Linked DNA regions of Phreatobacter stygius. The protein of the gene in region 1 interacts with the protein of each later gene in a pairwise test. Links are inferred from orthologs where the notes say so. Each region holds a gene or a part of one and is shown in the gene's direction. Other genes may lie near its edges. The genes, in order: E8M01_RS09495 and grxD.

The links.
Region 2: the proteins of E8M01_RS09495 (region 1) and grxD interact in binary tests that used the Escherichia coli proteins (3 or more experiments, as listed by UniProt). The link is inferred for Phreatobacter stygius from one-to-one orthologs.

The regions. Positions count from the first base shown.
Region 1 is NZ_CP039690.1:2,086,328-2,093,359, reverse strand. Bases 4,036-7,032 are described here. They hold E8M01_RS09495 (BolA family protein), read left to right. Parts: upstream 4,036-5,399; coding sequence 5,400-5,666; downstream 5,667-7,032. Other genes in these bases: E8M01_RS09480 (HlyC/CorC family transporter), read right to left, coding at 6,987-7,032; E8M01_RS09485 (amidohydrolase family protein), read right to left, coding at 6,139-6,945; E8M01_RS09490 (methylglyoxal synthase), read right to left, coding at 5,687-6,094; leuD (3-isopropylmalate dehydratase small subunit), read right to left, coding at 4,597-5,202; E8M01_RS09505 (RidA family protein), read right to left, coding at 4,133-4,528. Outside these bases: E8M01_RS09530 (GNAT family N-acetyltransferase), read right to left, coding at 1-690; E8M01_RS09525 (cupin domain-containing protein), read right to left, coding at 687-1,127; E8M01_RS09520 (prephenate/arogenate dehydrogenase family protein), read right to left, coding at 1,209-2,129; hisC (histidinol-phosphate transaminase), read right to left, coding at 2,126-3,241; more of E8M01_RS09510, read right to left, coding at 3,286-4,035. UniProt on the Escherichia coli protein: Transcriptional regulator that plays an important role in general stress response. Has many effects on cell morphology, cell growth and cell division. Acts by regulating the transcription of many genes, including dacA (PBP-5), dacC (PBP-6), ampC and mreB.
Region 2 is NZ_CP039690.1:125,842-132,400, reverse strand. What follows is about bases 1-2,955. They hold grxD (Grx4 family monothiol glutaredoxin), read left to right. Parts: upstream 1-1,277; coding sequence 1,278-1,634; downstream 1,635-2,955. Other genes in these bases: E8M01_RS00645 (hypothetical protein), read left to right, coding at 1,910-2,955; E8M01_RS00655 (BolA family protein), read left to right, coding at 1,010-1,243; purL (phosphoribosylformylglycinamidine synthase subunit PurL), read left to right, coding at 1-995. Outside these bases: more of E8M01_RS00645, read left to right, coding at 2,956-3,106; E8M01_RS00640 (glutathione S-transferase family protein), read left to right, coding at 3,227-3,841; rpsD (30S ribosomal protein S4), read right to left, coding at 4,250-4,867; murI (glutamate racemase), read right to left, coding at 5,037-5,879; E8M01_RS00625 (HpcH/HpaI aldolase family protein), read left to right, coding at 6,153-6,559. UniProt on the Escherichia coli protein: Monothiol glutaredoxin involved in the biogenesis of iron-sulfur clusters.

The DNA.
Region 1 (7,032 bases):
GGCCTGGGCATTGGCCTCGCGCACCTGCAGATAGGCCGATCTGGCGCCTTTCGAGCGGCCCCAATGCATGATCGAGGTGATCATCCGCGCGCCGATGCCCTGGCCGCGCGCGGCGGGCGTGACCGCCAGGTCGTAGAGCCCGACATAACCGCGCTCGGCGACGCCGAGGCCGTAGCCGACCGGTTCGCGGCCAATGAAGATGGTGGCGAAGGCGGCGTCGACACGGATCGACGAGACGATCTCGGCCAGCACGTCGCGCTGCCAGTCGGCCAGTTCATAAGCACCGGCGGCGCCCTCGATCCAGTCGACCGAGGGTTCCTCGGCCAAGACCACGGCGACAGCCGGCGCGCCTTGCAGCTTCACCCGCTCGGTCAGCGGCGCGACCATCACCTTGGTCGGGTCGAACAATGTCCAGCCGGCCGCGGCGAGCGCGGCATCGACGCCCTCGGTGGCCAGCGGCGTGATCCTGACCATCGGCTCGAGTCCGGCCTTGCGGTAGAGCGACTTGACCGCCTGGATCAGCTCGTCGGTCGGCAGGTCGGAGGGAAACCAGGGACTTGCCGCATTGGCCCGCTTGGTATGACCGCGCGCCATGCGCAGCAGCCAGCCGTCCAGATGGATCGTCTGCAGCGCCGGCCAGGCATTGAACATCCGCTCTTCGAGATCGCGGACGAGCGAGATGTCGGTCATGATCCAGGGTTCCAGCCGGGCGGGGCGAGGGTAAAGCCCGAAAAGTCGAAACCGGGCGCAACCGTGCAGCCGACCAGCGTCCAGGCACCGCGGCTTTCGGCTGCTTGCCAGTGATCCCTGGGCACCACGCCTTGCGGGCGCTCGCCGCCGGCGAGATCGACGCCGAGGGTTGCAACGGTCACCGGCCCCTTGGGGTCGGCGGCGGTGGTCAGGGTCAGCGGTGCCCCGGCATACCAGTGCCAGATCTCGGTCGCGTCGACCCGGTGCCAGTGCGACCGCTCGCCCTGGCGCAGCAGGAAATAGATCAGGGTCGAGGCGGCGCGGCCGTCGGCGGCCGGGGCGTCGCGGAAGGTCTCGCGGAAATGCCCGCCCTCGGGATGCGGCTCGAGCGCCAGCAGGCGAATGATCTCTTCGGCGGTCAGTTCAGAGCTTGGCATGGCAGCTCACTTGGTCCCAGCTCACTTGGTCCCAGCTCACTTGGTCCCAGCTCACTTGGTCCCAGCTCACTTGATCCCAGATCACTTGCGCGCCCGGCCGAAATCCGGATCGGCCGTGTCCTGGTGCTGGTCGATGATCGAGCGGCGGATCGCGCGGGTGCGGGTGAACAGGTCGAACAGCTGGTCGCCCTGGGCCCAGCGGATATTGCGCTGGAGTGCGATCAGATCCTCGGTGAACCGTCCGAGCACCTCGAGCACCGCCTCCTTGTTGTGCAGGAACACGTCGCGCCACATGGTCGGGTCGGATGCGGCGATGCGGGTGAAGTCGCGGAAACCGCCGGCCGAAAACTTGATCACCTCGCTCTCGGTGACCTGTTCGAGATCGGAAGCCGTGCCGACGATATTATAGGCGATCAGATGCGGCACGTGGCTGGTGATGGCGAGCACCAGGTCATGGTGGTCCGGCGCCATCACCTCGGTCCTGGAGCCGAGCGCCTGCCAGAAGGCGGTCAGCCGCTCGACGGCCTCAGGGTCGGTGCCGGCCGGCGGCGTGACGATGCACCAGCGCTCGTGGAACAGCTCGGCGAAGCCGGAATCGGGGCCCGAATGTTCGGTACCGGCGACCGGATGAGCCGGAATGAAATGCACATCGGTCGGCATGAACGGGGCCATCTGGGCGACGACCGAGCCCTTGACCGACCCGACATCGGAAACGATGGCGCCGGTCTTCAGGTGCGGCGCGATGATTTCGGCAACTGCGCCGCAGGCGCCGACCGGCACGCACAGGACGACCAGATCGGCGTCCTTCACGGCCGCGGCGAGATCGGTGGTCGCCTCGTCGGCGAGCCCGAGCTCTTGGACCCGTGCGACCACGGCTTCCGAACGATCGGCCGCGACCACGGTTCCGGCAAGGCCGAGAACACCGAGGGCACGCGCGATCGAGGAGCCGATCAGCCCGATGCCGATCAGCGTGACCTTGTCGAAGTGGACCGGCGCGGTCACGACCCCTGGGCCTTGGCCAGGAACTGGCTCAGCGTCGCCACCAGATGGCGGTTGGCCTCCTCGGTGCCGACGGTCAGCCGCAGCGCATCCGGCAGGCCATAGGCGCCGACCTTGCGCAATACGAGGCCCTTCGAGACGAGGAAGGCGTCCGCGTCATTGGCGGTCCTGCCCGCTGTCTTGGGGAAGTGGATGAGCAGGAAATTGCCAACCGACGGCGTCACCGCCAGGCCGAGCCTGGTCAGCTCGGCGGTCAGCCAGGGCAGCCACTTCTCATTGTGCTCGATGGCCGCCTGGACGAAAGGCTGATCGTCGATCGCCGCAACGCCGGCATTGATCGCGGCGGCATTGACGTTGAACGGGCCGCGGATGCGGTTCAGGGCATCGACCAGGTGATCCGGGCCGTAGAGCCAGCCGATGCGCAATGCCGCGAGCCCGTAGATCTTCGAGAAGGTCCGGGTCATCACGACGTTTTCGTTGGATGCCACCAGTTCCAGGCCGCTCTCGTAGTCGTTGCGGCGGACATATTCGGCATAGGCCGCATCCAGCACCAGCAGCACCGATTTCGGCAGGCCGGCATGCAGGCGCTTGACCTCGTCGAACGGGATATAGGTGCCGGTCGGATTGTTCGGATTGGCGAGATAGACGACCTTGGTCCTGGGCGTCACCGCCTGCAGGATGGCGTCGACATCGGTGTGCAGATCTTTCTCCTTGGCCACCACGGGCGTACCGCCGGCGGCGAGGATGGCGATCTTGTAGACCAGGAAACCGTGCTCGGTGAAAATGCCCTCGTCGCCCGGGCCGATATAGGCATGGGTGATCAGGGACAGGAGTTCGTCCGAACCCGAGCCGCAGATGAGCCGGGCGGGATCGAGGCCATAAAGCCTGCCGATGGCTTCGCGCAGCGCCGCGGACGATCCTTCCGGATAGAGTTCCAGCTTGTCCGCCAGATGCCGATAGGCGGCGATCGCCTTCGGGCTCGGCCCGAGCGGCGTCTCGTTGGACGACAGCTTGTAGACCTTGGCGACACCCGGAGCGCCGGACTTGCCGGGCACATAGGCGTCGATCGCCATGATGCCGGGACGGGGCAGGGGACGCGTGGCGGCGGTGCTCATCGGAACAGGCTCATCGTGGCGCGAGGACGGTTCGCGACCTGAGATCAGGCCGCGATTGGTTTTGCGGTGTAGCCGACCGTGCGTACGGCTTCAACCGGGAGGCCGTGGGCGACGTCGCGGGCGATCTCGGCTTCGTCCGCCTCACGCGGTCCCCAGGCGAGCACATGGTGCTTGCCGCCGGCGGTGGCGCTGGCGAGCACGGCATCGACGGGCGCTTTCGGCGCTGCGGCCAAGGTGATGGCGACGAGCCGCATGTCGAGGCCCGCCGTATCGATCGAGGGATGCCCGACGACCACCGCCTGCGGCGGCCGCGGACTTGCCGCGCGCGCGATCGCCGGTGCGGTCGCCATGGCGATCGGCTGATCGGCACCACCGAGCTTTTCCCACCACGGCTCCTTGGCCGGGCCAAGCCCGATCAGGCCGAGATCGCCGCGCTCGCGGGCGATCGCCGCGATGACCGAGGCCGGGTTCGAATGCTGTACCAGCGGCACGCCGAAGCCGAAATGAAAGCGGGCGAGCTCGCGGGCGCCTTCCTGCTCGGGCCCCATCAGGACATGAATCGAATGCGGCGCCTGGACATAGGTGAAGGTCGAGATGATCTGCCGCCAGATCTGCACCACCAGCTCCACCGGCAGGCGGCCGTGATGGCGCTCGACCAGGCGGCGCACCACATCCGCCTCGCGGGCGGGGCGGAAGGCCGAACCGGTCTCGGCGGTCTTCTTGATCTCGATCAACCGCTCGATGATCTGCCCGCGCTCCATCAGGAGCTCGTGCATGGCGGTGTCGATCCGGTCGATCTCGCCGCGAAGATCAGCAAGGCTCGGCAATTTTGATTGCGTCATGGCGGGACCGGGAACTGGCGTTGGCGGAGATGAGCGATCGGACAGGATGTCAGCCGCGGGCGGCCTGCACCATGGCGGTGACTTCGACCTCGACCCTGATCTCGGGCTTGAGCAGGCCTGCGACGACCACTAGGGTGGCCGCCGGCCGGATATCGCCGAACACCTCGCCGAAGATCGGGAAGACCTTGTCGGCATCGGCTGCGTCGATGATGTAATAGGTGGCGCGCACCACGTCCTTCAGCGACGAGCCGGCCTCGGCGAGCGCCGCCGCGATGGTCTTGAAGCAGTTGCGCGCCTGGTCCTCGACGCTTTCCGGCAGCACCATGGTCGCATAGTCGTAGCCGGTCGTGCCGGCCACGAAGACGAAGCCGCCCTGGGCCACCGCGCGCGAATAGCCCGCGGCCTTTTCGAACGGCGAACCGGTTGAGATAAGGCGCCGTTCCATGGCTCACTCTTTCCGCATCGTGCCGGGGCGAACCGCCGCGCGGTCGCCTTGGGCGCGGTGCTGTTCAATCACATCCAGGGACGCGCGGTGCTGGCGGTCTTCTCGAAATCGTCGATCGACTTGGCCTTGACCATGGTCAGGCCGATATCGTCGAGGCCGTTCAGCATGCAGTGCTTGCGGAAGGCATCGATCTCGAATTTCAGCGTGCCGCCGTCGGGGCCACGGATCTCCTGGCTCTCGAGATCGATGGTCAGCGTGGCGTTGGAGCCGCGATCGGCGTCCTCGAACAGCTTCTCCAGGTCCTCGGGCGAGACGGTGATCGGCAGCACGCCGTTCTTGAAGCAGTTGTTGTAGAAGATGTCGGCGAAGCTGGTGGAGATCACGCAGCGGATGCCGTAGTCGAGCAGCGCCCAGGGCGCGTGTTCGCGCGACGAACCGCAGCCGAAATTGTCGCCGGCGACCAGGATCTGGGCATTGCGATAGGCCGGCTTGTTCAGGATGAAGTCGGGGTTCTCCGAGCCGTCGTCCTTATAGCGCGCCTCGGAAAACAGGCCCTTGCCGAGCCCGGTCCGCTTGATCGTCTTCAGATATTGCTTCGGGATGATCATGTCGGTGTCGACATTGATGGTCCGCATCGGTGCGGCGACGCCGGTCAGCGCGGTGAACTTCTGCATGGGGTTCCCCCTGATCGTCTCAGGCGTTTGCCGTTCAGCTTGCGCCATTCTGTCTGGCCGACTGGTTCAAGCTCAGCGGCAAGCGCTGGGGCCGGATGTATCAGAGCCATCGGCCCCGGGGCAAGGCGGCGCGAATGCGCAGCGGGGTTGCGGTGGCGCCCAAGCTCGCCGATATCCGGGCGGAACCGGAGATCACCATGACCGTGCACGCCACCATCGAGGCCAAGCTCACCCAGGCCTTCCAGCCCGTTTCGCTCGCCGTCATCGACGAAAGCGAGCAGCACCATGGCCATGGCGGCTGGCGCGAGGGCGGCGAGACGCATTTCCGGGTCAAGCTGGTCTCGGCGCTGTTTGCCGGCAAGTCGCGGGTCGACCGCCACCGGATGATCAACCAGGTGCTCGATGCGGAACTGAAGGGCCGCGTCCATGCCCTGGCGATCGAGGCGCGGGCGCCGGGCGAATAAGGCGGGGATCCCGGAGCGCCTCAGGCCGTGCCGGCGATCAGCCGGTCGGCGGTCGCCAGATTGCAGGCCATCGGCACATTGTAGACGACGGCGAGGCGGGTCAGCGCCTTGACGTCGACGTCGTGGGGATGCGGCGACAGCGGATCGACCAGGAAGATCAGCAGGCTGATGGCATCCTCGACGATCAGCGCGCCGATCTGCTGGTCGCCGCCGAGCGGACCGCTCTTCATCAGGCGAATATCGAGCTCGGGCACCTCGCGCTTGAGCAGCGAGCCGGTGGTGCCGGTGGCAACGATCCGGTGGCCGGCCAGCACCTTGCGATGGCGCGAGGCCCAGGCAACCATCTCCGGCTTTTTCTGGTCATGGGCGATGAGCGCAATGGCCCGCTCGTCCCTGGGCTGGTTCACGATCACGGAAAAGGCCTCCATCGCGGCGCGTTTCGATCCCATGCTGCGCATGGCCGGCGGTTCCGTCAAAGCTTGTAGACACGCGCCGCATTGCCGCCGAGGAACAAGGCGCGGGTCTGGTCGTCGAGGCCAAGCGCATCGAGGCCGTCGAGCGCCTTGCCCGGCAGGATCATCGGATAGTTGGAGCCGAACAGCACCTTGGTCCGGCCGTTCGACTTCAGATAGGCGACCAATGCCGCGGGGTAGCGGCCAACCGCATAGGCCGAGGTGTCGATGAAGACATTGTCGTGCTTGGTCGCGACCGCGATGGCCTCGTCGGTCCAGGGATAACCGATATGGCCGCCGACAATGGTCAGTTCGGGAAAGTCGAGCGCCACCTGGTCGAGATAGATCGGCCGGCCGACCTCCGAGGGCATCAGTGGCCCGGTATGGCCGATCTGGGTGCAGAAGGGCACGCCAAGCTCGGCGCAGGCGGCGTAAACGGGATAGAAGCGCCGGTCGGTCGGCGGCACCTCCCAAAGCCAGGGCAGCACGCGGATCGCCTTGAAGCCGAGTTCGGTGATGCAGCGGCGGATTTCGGCGATCGCTGTCATCGGCCTGGAAATGTCGACCGAACCGACACCGATCAGGCGCCCGCCGGAGGCCGCCGCGAAAGCCGCCACCTCGTCATTGGAGATCATGACGTTGCGCGGCGCGTACCAGGCGCTGATCAGCATGTGGTCGATGCCGCCGGCATCGAGCGCGGCAACGGTTGTCGCCACCGGCAGGGCTTCGGTCGGCAGCGGCGCCTTGGTCCAGCGTCGCAACGAATCGAAGATCGGGTCCTGGGCGTGGCGCAGCGTCGGGTGTTGTCCCCAGGCGTCGATGATCATGCGATCCCTCCCGGCAATGGCTCCGCCTTGTCCGGCCCGGCTCAGCCCGGCCGCTCCAGCGGCGTGATCTTCAAGGCGGTGATGCGG
Region 2 (6,559 bases), 2.0 Mb from region 1 along the record:
AGCTGCTCGGCATGCCGGATCTCGCCTCCAAGCGCTGGGTCTACGAGCAATATGACTCGATCATCCTCGGCAACACCGTCCAGCGCCCGGGCGGCGATGCCGCGGTGGTGCGCGTCGAGCACGGCCCGAAGGGGCTCGCCATGACCGCCGACGTGACGCCGCGCTATTGCGAGGCCGATCCGTTCGAGGGCGGCAAGCAGGCGGTGGCGGAAGCCTATCGCAACATCTCGGCGGTCGGCGCCACGCCGCTGGCGGTGACCGACAACCTGAATTTCGGCAATCCCGAACGGCCTGAAATCATGGGCCAGCTGGTCGGCTGCATCCGCGGCATCGGCGAGGCTTGCCGGGCGCTCGACTTCCCGGTCGTCTCGGGCAATGTCTCGCTCTACAACGAGACCTTCGGCCGGGCCATCCTGCCGACCCCGACGATCGGCGCCGTCGGCGTCATCGACGATTTTTCCAGGAGCGTCGGCATCGCGCCGCAGGCCGAAGGCGACGAGGTTTTCGTGCTCGGCAATACCGATGGCTGGCTCGGCCAGTCGGTCTATCTGCGGGACATCCTGGGCCGCGAGGAGGGGGCGCCGCCGCCGGTCGATCTGGCACTCGAACGCCGCCATGGCGAATTCGTCCGCGGGCTGATCGCCGTGGGGCTCCTGACCGCCTGCCACGACGTCTCGGACGGCGGCCTGCTGGTGGCGCTGGCCGAGATGGCGATGGCCGCCAAGACCGGCATCGCGCTCGAGACCGTGCCCGACGACGTGCCGGCGCATGGCTTCTGGTTCGGCGAGGATCAGGCCCGTTATGTGCTGACCGTCAGGGCCGGCGACATGGACAAGCTGGCGGCGCGCGCGGCCGGCGCGGGCGTCATGCTGACGCGGCTCGGCAAGACCGGCGGGGCCGCGTTGACCCTCCCGGGGGAGCCTCCCATATTGACCAAGGACTTGGCGGCGACGTTCGAGTCGTGGCTGCCGGCCTATATGGGCCAGGCGGCCTGAGCGGAGGAACGACGATGCCGATGGCAGCCGCCGATATCGAGCAGATGATCAAGGAAGCGCTGCCCGACGCTACCGTGGAGATCAAGGACCTTGCCGGCGATGGCGACCATTACGCCGCCACCGTCGTGTCGGAGAGCTTTCGCGGCAAATCGCGGGTGCAGCAGCATCAGATCGTCTATGCCGCGCTGAAGGGCAAGATGGGCGGCGTGCTGCATGCCCTTGCGTTGACGACCAGCGCACCCCATTGATTGGCATAAGCCTATCGTCGAGCGAGAGAACGCCATGACCACGGAAGCCCAGACCAACCCGGCACATGCCAAGATCGACGCCGAATTGAACAGCAGCGACGTCGTGCTGTTCATGAAGGGCACCCCGCAGTTTCCGATGTGCGGGTTCTCCGGCCAGGTCGTTCAGATCCTCGACTATCTCGGGGTTCCCTATAAGGGCGTCAACGTGCTCGATGCCGACGATATCCGCCAGGGCATCAAGGACTATTCGAACTGGCCGACGATCCCGCAGCTTTACGTCAAGCGCGAGTTCATCGGCGGCTGCGACATCACCCGCGAGATGTTCCAGTCCGGCGAGCTGCTCGAACTGATGAAGAGCAAGGGCATTCCGGTTCGCGACTTGACGAGCTGACTTGGTGAGTTGACTTGGTGAGTTGATTTGGCGAGCTGACGCGGCAAAGCCGACGAGCGGCTCGGCTTGGCCCACCGGTTTTCCGGCCTGCTGCGGCGGTCCAAAGGGCCGCCGTTAAGTCTTTGCCAAGAAGTTGCCACAATCGATTGCGACACGAGCTAGAACGGAGGCACCGCGAGAGGGCCTCCTCTCCGTCGCGCGCCGCTGGCCGGCGCTTCGCAAAGCCCAGGATCGCGCACAAGGCGCGGTCGTAAGCCCGAGAGCGCCCGACAGACATGTCCATTCCCCTGTTCCGATCGCAAGTCGTCGCCGTGACATTGGGCCTTTCGATAGGGGCCACCTCGGCGGCGCTGGCGCAGCAGGGCCTGGGCTTTCAGGCCGGACATTCGGCCGGCGTCGGAGCGCCGCTCAATCTCCTGTCGCCGAGTTTCATCGCGCCGACGCCGCGCAACGCCCTGCCGTCGGCGGGTGCCGGTCTCAGCCCGGCGCAGGCCGAGACGGCCGCGCTGGCCGCGCCGCTGCCTTTGCCGCGCCCGGCCGCGGCGCCGCGGCCGGTGATCACACAGGCCTCGGCGCCGGCAGCGGTCGCCGCCGGCCTGGCCTCGCTGCCGCTACCCCAGTCGCAGCCCCAGTCGCAGCCCCAGTCGCAGCCCCTTCGCGACGAATCGGCTGCCGCCCCGCAAGCCCCGGCCTGGCCGACCACACAAGGCTGGTCCGACGACGAACCGCGCGACCGCATCATCATTCCCGGCGCCTTCGCGCGTTCGGCCGCGCGTGCGGCCGAGACCCAGGAGGCAGCGGCTCCGGCCTTGCCCGCCGCCGTGGTCGCCTTCGCGGCGCCCGTGCCGCTGGCCCGGCCAGCCGGCGAGGCGGCGATCGCTGCGGCCGTGTCGACTGCCGGCGGGGCAGGCGCCCCGGCACTGGCCTCGACCACCGCGAACCCGGTCGTGCTGGCCTCTCACGGCAGCGCCACGACCATGGTGATCCCGGCGGCACCCGCGGGCGCCGCTCCCGGCATGGCGCTGCCGCCGGTCGTTTCGACGCCGACACCGGCGCGTGGGCCGGTGCTGGCGTCGCTGCCACCTGACGGCGGCGGCCGCGACTGGCCGCGCTTCCTGCCCGGCACCGCCGGGGTCGAGCGCAATACCGGTCTCGCCGGCGAGCGGGTGATGCCCGATCCGGGCGTGGCGCTGGCCTGCCTGCCACCGCCGGTCCGGCGCGCGCTGAACGATGTCGCCATGCGCTTCGGGCCGATCCTGGTGCGCTCGACCCACCGCGGCAACGGCCGCTTCGTGCGCACCGACGACTGGCGCGGCTCCTACCACAGGGATTGCCGGGCGGCCGATTTCCGGGTCAGCGGCAATGGCGCGGCGGTGATTGCCTTCCTGCGCATGCGGCCCGATCTCGGTGGCGTGAAGCGCTATCGTAACGGCCTGATCCATATCGACGACGGTCCGCGCCGCTCCTGGTGAGGGCGCCGGCGCGACCGGCGAGCGGAGATCGATCAAATCCGGTGATCCACCGATCAGATCACTCCATTTGCGCGCAGCACCATTCTCGATCACTTTCTGCCGCAACGGCAGGAGGCTCCTATGTTGCTCGTCGGCATGCTCGACAGTCCCTATGTGCGGCGCTCGGCGATCGCCGCCACGCTGCTCGGCGTCACATTCGAACATCAGTCGGTTTCGGTGTTCCGGCACATGGACCGGTTCCGTGCCATCAATCCCTTGATCAAGGCGCCGTCGCTGGTCACCGACGACGGCACGGTGCTGATGGAATCGCAGCTGATCATCCAGCACCTCGAGGATGTCTCCGGCAAATCGCTGCGGCCGGTGGTGCCGACGGCACGCATCGCCGATCTCCGCGCGACCGGTCTTGCCATCGTCACCTGCGAGAAGGCGATCGGCATCGAATATGAGCGCAAACGCCCCGAGGCGGTCCGTTATCAGCCCTGGCTCGACCGCGTGCGCGACCAGTTGCAGGAGGCCTTGGCCGCGCTCGACATGATCGCCTGTGACCAGTGGAAGACCGGCCCCGGGCCCTGGAGCCCTGGCGCGATCGGCGCCGCGGTCGCCTGGGGCTTCATCCGCTTCACCATTCCAGACGTCGTGCCGGCCGATGCCTTCCCGGCGCTGGCGGCCCATGCCGCGCGCTGCGAGGCGACAGAGGTGTTCAAGCACTGGCCGATCGACCGGGAGACGCCGTGAGGGTGGAGGGGGCCGGTCGATGGCGCCGTGACGCACTCTGCGCCTGGGGCCTTATCCTGCGAGAGGGGGTAGATTGCGTCGCCAATATGCGCTGGGCGTCCAACTTACACACTACGTCATCCCCGGCCGAGCGAAGCAAGGGGAAGGGGATCCAGGGGGCCGCTTGGCCGCGCTTTCAACGCGTGATCGGGCGCGGAGAGCGCTCCGCGTCGGGGATTTCGCAGCGTCGTCGTTTCAGCCCTTCAACTCCTGGATCCCCTTCCCCTCGCTTCGCTCGGCCGGGGATGACGTAGCGTTTTTCCGGCAGCCGGTTGGGCCGTTTCGCCGTCGCTTCGGGCGTCCTCGCGCCCGCAACGAAAAAGGCCGCTCCGAAGAGCGGCCTTTTGCAGTCTCGGTCGCTGAAACCAATCAGCGCGAATAGAACTCGACGACCAGCGAGGGTTCCATCTGGACCGCGTAGGGCACTTCCGACAGGGTCGGAATGCGCGCCAGCGTGGCCGACATCTTGCCGTGGTCGACGCTCAGGTAGTCGGGAACGTCGCGCTCGCCGGACTGGACGGCTTCCAGCACCAGGATGAGCTGGCGGGAGGCTTCCTTGACCTCGATCACATCGCCGACCTTGACCTTGTAGGACGGGATGTTGACGCGGCGACCATTGACCTTGATGTGGCCGTGGTTGACGAACTGGCGGGCGGCGAACACGGTCGGCACGAACTTGGCGCGGTAGATCACCGCGTCGAGACGGCGCTCGAGCAGGCCGATCAGGTTCTCGCCGGTATCGCCCTTCACCCGCACGGCCTCGGTATAGGTCGCGTGGAACTGCTTCTCGGAGATGTTGCCGTAATAGCCCTTGAGCTTCTGCTTGGCCTTCAGCTGGGTGCCGAAGTCCGAGAGCTTGCTCTTGCGGCGCTGGCCGTGCTGGCCCGGGCCATATTCGCGGCGGTTGACCGGGCTCTTCGGACGACCCCAGATGTTCTGGCCCATCCGGCGGTCAATTTTATACTTGGCGGCGTGACGCTTCGACATCGCGTGTCCCTTGTCGTTATCAATCGATAGGAGACGCGCCCTCCTCTTGTCCCCTGGGGGGACACGACAGACCAGGCCGAAGCCCGATCGCGGGTGCGCAAAATTCCCACGGGTCGCCCGAGAGCGATCCGTCGAGAAGCGGCGTGCTTACAGAGGCCGGCCGCTCATGTCAATGAAGCGGCAGCGGATCGATGAGCGTTTCGCCGATGCCGAAGCCGGAAAAGACCGCTGCGAGCGCGCCGCGGGCGGCGCCGTCGGTCAACAGCGCGACAGCCGGCGCCGCCTTCGCCGCCGGCCGGGCCGGTCCGAGCAATTGCACGACGCGCCGGGCAATGGCCGGCGCCGGGTCGATCCAGGTCACGGCAAAGGGCGCGACGCGGCGGAACGTCTCGACCAGCAGCGGGTAATGGGTGCAGGCCAGCACCACGGTGTCGGTGCGCCTGTCGCCCTCGACAACGAAACAGGGCGCGATCTCGGCCGCGATCGCCGGTTCGTCGGCGGGCTCGCCGCGCATGACCGCTTCGGCAAGGCTTGCCAGATGCACGGAGCCGACCAGCGTCACGGTGCAGCCGAGCCCGAATTCGGCGATCAGCGACCGGGTGTAGTCGCGGGCGACCGTGCCGGGGGTGGCGAGCACGCTGACCAGGCGCGAGGCCGATTGCTCGCAGGCCGGCTTGATCGCCGGCACCGTGCCGACAAAGGGTAGCGCGAAGCGCTGGCGCAGGTGCGGCATGACCAGTGTCGACGCCGTGTTGCAGGCGATGACAACGCAATCCGGCTGGTGGGTGGCGATCAGCCGTTCCATGACGGCGAGAACCCTTGATATCAGATGGTCTTCCGACAGTCGGCCATAAGGAAAGGCCGCGTCGTCGGCGCAATAGACGAAGCGCGCGTCGGGCCTGAGCCTGACGATCTCGCGGTGGACGGTGAGCCCGCCGAGCCCGGAATCGAACACCAGGATGGTCGGCGCGCGGGTCAAGATGTCGGCGCTTGGCTTGATCGTCTGGTGCATGCCGGCAAACGGATCAAAAGTCCTGGAGTCGAAGGTGATACGCATCACGAACCTTCACGCGACAATTGGCCGGATTTTGGTGGAAAAGCGTTAAGTTTTCGCCAGCGTGCCGGTGACCCGATGCGCGCCGCGCCGGTTCCGGCGGCTCTGGTCCAAGGCATCCCAGATGCGCGCTATCTCGGCGTTGACGGAGCGCGCCAATCCCGGCCACTTAATCGTTGAAAATCCGGTCATCGAAGACCCGGTGGTTTGCCATTCAACTTGGAGGATCCGATGCACCAGACGCCGAAGCCCTATACGCTTGCCGAACGCCTGCGCGCCGGCGAGAGCCTGTTCACCGCCTGGCTCAGCATGCCCGAGCCGCTGATCGCCGACGCAATCGCGCGGGAAGGCTTCGACGCCGTCACCTTCGACATGCAGCACTCCTCGATCGACCTGATGGGCGCCATGCGCGGCATCTCGGCGGTCAACCATGCCGGCAAGCCGGCGGGCGTCAGGGTCGCGCTGGAGGATTTCGGTGGTGCGGCCCGGCTGCTCGACGTCGGCGCGGAAATCATCATCGCGCCGATGATCAATTCGGTCGCCGACGCCAAGCGTTTCGCCTCCGCGACCAAATACCCGCCGCTCGGCGACCGCTCCTGGGGTGGCAACCGGTTCCAGCAGCTCACCGGCCTGGGTCC